DNA from 2 places in the Roseateles sp. GW821-FHT03B02 genome. Region 2 is predicted to be linked to the other one. Evidence: predicted binding sites of a transcription regulator. Region 2 holds the regulator's gene; the other holds the start of a gene.
The links. The regulator FNR, encoded in region 2, switches genes on or off when oxygen is low (the NO sensors DNR and NnrR bind a similar motif). The targets are predictions, from matches to a motif close to TTGATNNNNATCAA.
Positions count from the first base shown of each region.

Region 1 (2,386 bases), on a different contig from region 2:
GAAGCGCCGCGCGACGAGGCGCGAGTCCTGCAGCTCGCCGACACGCACCGCGGCGTCCAGGCCGTCGCGGATCAGGTCGGCATAGCTGTCCTGCAGGCGCAGGTCCAGGCGCAACTCGGGGTGCCGGCGCAGCAGCTCCGCCAGCACCGGCATCAGCACCTTGCGGCCGTAGGTGATGGGCGCGTCGATGCGCAGCACGCCGCCCACCGTCGCACGCGTGCCGGCGGCCTCGGCCTGCAGGTCGTCCAGCTCGGCCAGCACGCGCTCGCAGCGGCGGAACAGGCGCTCGCCGTCCGGCGTCAGCGACACCTGGCGCGTCGTGCGATGAAAGAGCCGAACGCCCAGCGAGGCTTCCAGCCGCGCCACGCTCTTGGCGATGGTGGAGGGCGTGCCGCCGAGGTCGCGCGCGGCCGCGGCGAAGCTGCCGCGACGAGCCGTCTGGGCAAAGGCAATGAGCGGCTGCAGTCCCTGCATGGCAGACCTCGATTAAGGAATTTCTTTCGGCAATGTTATTCATCTCACGCCTCTTCACGGTCTAGTCATCGGCCCGGACACTGCGACTCCCTTCTCTCGAACCGCACGGAGTCTTCATGTATGTCCTTGAACAATCCCCTCCCCAACTGACCGAGCTGCCGGGCGTCGCCCATGCCACCTGGGCCGGCGCGCCGGAAGGCTTGCAGCAGCTCTCCGTCTGGCGCCAGAGCATGGCCCCCGGCTGCGCCACGCCGCCGCATATGCACGACTGCGACGAGGTCGTGTTCTGCCTGGCCGGCAACGGCGAGGTGCATGTGGACGGCCAGGCGCTGCGCTTCGACGCCAGCCAGCTGCTGGTGCTGCCCGGCGGCCGGCCCCACCAGATCTTCAATACCGGCAGCGTGCCGCTGGAGACGCTGGCGGTGTTCGGCCAGACGCCGGCGCCGACACGCTGGCCGGACGGCCGCGAGCTGCAACTGCCCTGGCGCAGCTGAGGCGGTGGCGGGGCGGCCGCGCTGTTGCGCGGAGCCCCAAGCAATCTGGCCCGAGATTGACCCAGCACAAAGCCACACCGCCTCCGCGGGCAGGGCGGCGCGACCATGTTGCGCTGCATCAAATTCGCCGGAGGACGCCCGGCGTGGAATGACTCCATCGGGGCGCCGCCCCATTCACAGGAGCCATCCATGTTCAAGCAAGTTCCCGCCCTCGTCGCCGTTCTCGCCGCCCTGGCCGCCCCGCTGGCCCAGGCCGACGAAGGCCCCCTGCTGGTGCGCGTGCGCGCCCTGCATCTCGACTCGGCCAACAAGGACAGCACGGGCCTGGGCCTGTCGATCAACAACAAGACCTTCCCCGAGATCGACTTCAGCTACTTCATCGCTCCGAACATCGCGGCCGAGCTGATCCTGACCTATCCGCAGAAGCAGCGCCTGTACTCCAACGGCGCCGAGATCGGCTCGCTCAAGCACCTGCCGCCGACGCTGACGCTGCAGTACCACTTCAACCCGACCGGCACCGTGCGCCCCTACGTCGGCGCCGGCGTGAACTACACCAACTTCTCGTCGGTCGAGTTCGCTCCCGCCGTGGCCGCGGCACTGAAGCCCGGCATCAAGCACAACAGCTTCGGCGCGGCCTTCCAGATCGGTGCCGACGTCGAGATCACCAAGGGCACCTACCTGAACTTCGACCTGAAGAAGGTTCAGCTCGGCACGACCGTTTACTCCAACGGTGCGTCTGCCGGCAAGTTCAAGGTCAACCCGACGCTGGCCAGCGTGGGTCTGGGCTGGCGCTTCTGACGCCCAAGCGCCCATAACTTCCGCTCATGTAAATGAGCGCTTTACGTGAGCGGGCGTAACGGCCCAGCCAGCAGAATGCGCGGCCATGAGCCGCCTCCTCCTCGCGCTGGCCGCGCTGTGTGCCTGCGCTGTCAGCGCGGCCCAGACGCCCGCTCCCCCGAAGCCCCCGGCCGCCGCCAGCGCCCCCGCTGCGGCGGCCAGCGGCGTGGCCAACCGGCTGGACCGCGTCGAGGTCAGCAGCGGCCCCACGGCCAACAGCCGCCGCCGCAACAGCACGGCCAGCAAGATCGTCATCGAGCGCGAGGACCTGGACCGTTATGGCGATACCGTGCTGGGCGACGTGCTGCGCCGCCTGCCCGGCGTGACCCTCGGCGGCCGCCCAGGCCGCGGTGGCGACATCCGCATGCGCGGCCTGGGCGCCGGCTTCACGCAGATCCTCGTCGACGGGGAGCGCGCCCCCGCCGGCTTCGCGGTGGAAGACCTGCCGCCCGACCAGGTCGAGCGCATCGAGATCTACCGCGCCCCCACCGCCGAGACCGGCGCACGGGCCATCGCCGGCACCATCAACATCATCCTGCGCGAGCCGCTGCAGAAGGCCAACCACGAGCTGCGCTTCACGC
Region 1 is NZ_JBWKUV010000003.1:215,833-218,218, forward strand. Features, by position in the region: gene AC07VX_RS10765 (LysR family transcriptional regulator) at 1-474, opposite strand, end outside; gene AC07VX_RS10770 (cupin domain-containing protein) at 591-968, shown strand; gene AC07VX_RS10775 (OmpW/AlkL family protein) at 1,158-1,766, shown strand; gene AC07VX_RS10780 (TonB-dependent receptor plug domain-containing protein) at 1,852-2,386, shown strand, end outside.
Region 1: AC07VX_RS10775 (OmpW/AlkL family protein) is a predicted target of FNR. The motif match lies at 1,077-1,090, and genes of this name have one in related genera.

Region 2 (2,386 bases):
CGGAAGCGTGTGGCGTGCGATCTCCGCGAAGGTGCCGGCCAGCTCCACCCCGGTCGGCCCGGCGCCGACAACGACGAACTGCAGCAGCGCCACGCGCTTGACCGGGTCGTCCTCCCGCTCGGCGGCCTCGAAGGCGAGCAGCACGCGGCGGCGGATCTCGAAGGCGTCCTGCAGCGTCTTCAGGCCCGGTGCGAATGCAGCCCAGTCGTCGCGGCCGAAATAGCTGTGGGTGGCGCCGGCCGCGACGATGAGGTGGTCCCAGCACAGCGTGGCGCCGTCCTTCAGTGTGGCGGTCTGTGCGCGGGCGTCGAGGGCGGTGACCTCGCCCAGCAGTGTCGTCACGTTGGGCTGGCGGCGGAACAGGTGGCGGATGGGCGCCGCAATGGACGGGGCCGACAGGCCGGCCGTGGCCACCTGGTAGAGCAGGGGCTGGAAGAGGTGGTGGTTGGTCTTGTCGACGACGGTGACGTCGACCTCGGCAGCGGCGAGGGCTCGCGCCGCCTCCAGGCCGCCGAACCCGCAGCCGATAATGAGGACTTGGGGACGCATGAAGCCATGCTACGCCTCATTTGCTGCGCTGCAGCAAATGACCCCCGAGCCTGCCCGGTCAGCAGGCGGCGTTGGAAATGAGACGCTGCAAGGCCTGAGGATCGAGCACGGTGATCTGGCGCTGCTTGACGTCCAGCACGCCGTCTTCCTGGAACTTGGAGAAGGTGCGGCTGACGGTTTCGAGCTTGAGGCCGAGGTAGCTGCCGATCTCCTCGCGCGTCATGCGCAGCACCAGGCTGCTCGACGAGAAGCCGCGCGCCTGCAGGCGCTGCGTCAGGTTCAGCAGGAACGCCGCCAAGCGTTCCTCGGCGCGCATGTTGCCCAGCAGCAGCATGACGCCGTGGTCGCGCACGATCTCGCGGCTCATGATCTTGTGGAACTGGTGCTGCAGCAGCGTGAATTCGCGCGACAGCTCCTCCAGGTCGCGGTACTGGATCACGCAGACGGAGGAGTCCTCCAGCGCGACGGCATCGCAGTGGTGCTGGTCGCTGCTGATGCCGTCCAGTCCGAGCAACTCGCCGGCCATCTGAAAACCGGTCACCTGGTCGCGACCGTCCTCGCTGCCCACGCAGGTCTTGAAGAAGCCGGTGCGCACGGCGTACAACGCCTCGAAGCGGTCGCCGTTGCGGAACAGGTGGTCGCCTCGCTGAACGCTGCGGCGCTTCTCCACCAGCCCGTCCAGGCGCTGCAGATCGGCCGGGCTCAACCCCACCGGCAGGCAGAGTTCACGCAGATTGCAGCTGGCACAGGCGACCCGCAGCGGTTCGAGCGTCGCGGCACCGGGCTGCGCGGGCATGTCTGGGGTGATCGGCACGCTCATCGGGCGGGTGAGAGGGGTCAGCATGAAACGCATTGTTCTCGGCGGCCTGCGCTGCAGCCTTGACTTGGATCAACGCCCGGCCCGGTGGCTGCCGGCACAGTGGCGGCATGCCAGCCGTCACAGACCGCCCCATCGATGCCGACCTGCTGCGCCGCCACGACGTGGCAGGCCCGCGCTACACGTCCTATCCCACGGCCGACCGCCTCGTCGAGGCCTACCAGGGGCCCCAGCATCTGCAGGCGCTGCGCCAACGCGGCACGGTGCAGCCGCTGTCCGTCTACGTCCACATCCCGTTCTGCGAGCAGCTCTGCTACTACTGCGCCTGCAACAAGATCATCACCAAGCACCACGAGCGCGCCGCGCCGTACCTGGCCGCGCTGGAGGTGGAGATGGATCTCGTCGCCGAAGCCCTGGGCGGCACGGCCCCGGTGTCGCAGCTGCACCTGGGCGGCGGCTCCCCCACTTTCCTGTCCGACGTCGAGCTGACCTCGCTGATGGACGCCCTGCGCCGGCGCTTCAGGATCCTGCCGAACGCCGAGGTCTCGGTCGAGGTGGATCCGCGCACGGTGGATGCGGGCCGGCTGGCGCATCTGCGCTCGCTGGGCTTCAACCGCCTGTCCTTCGGCGTGCAGGATTTCGACGCCGCCGTGCAGAAGGCCGTGCATCGCGTGCAGCCGTTGGAGCAGGTGGCCGCGCTGATGCAGAACGCCCGCGAGCTGGGCTTCTCGTCCACCAACGTCGACCTGATCTACGGCCTGCCGCTGCAGACGCCGGCGAGCTTTGCCCGCACCATTGCGCAGGTGGCCGAGTTGCGGCCCGACCGCATCGCGATGTACGCCTATGCCCACCTGCCGCAGCGCTTCAAGCCGCAGCGCCGCATCGTGGCTGAGATGCTGCCGCCGGCCGGCGACAAGCTGGCCATGCTGTCGGGCGCCATCAGCGCGCTGCTGGGCGAGGGCTACACCTACATCGGCATGGACCATTTCGCGCTGCCCGACGACCCGCTGGCCGTCGCCA
Region 2 is NZ_JBWKUV010000013.1:19,380-21,765, reverse strand. Features, by position in the region: gene AC07VX_RS25290 (NAD(P)/FAD-dependent oxidoreductase) at 1-549, opposite strand, end outside; gene fnr (fumarate/nitrate reduction transcriptional regulator Fnr) at 608-1,345, opposite strand; gene hemN (oxygen-independent coproporphyrinogen III oxidase) at 1,477-2,386, shown strand, end outside.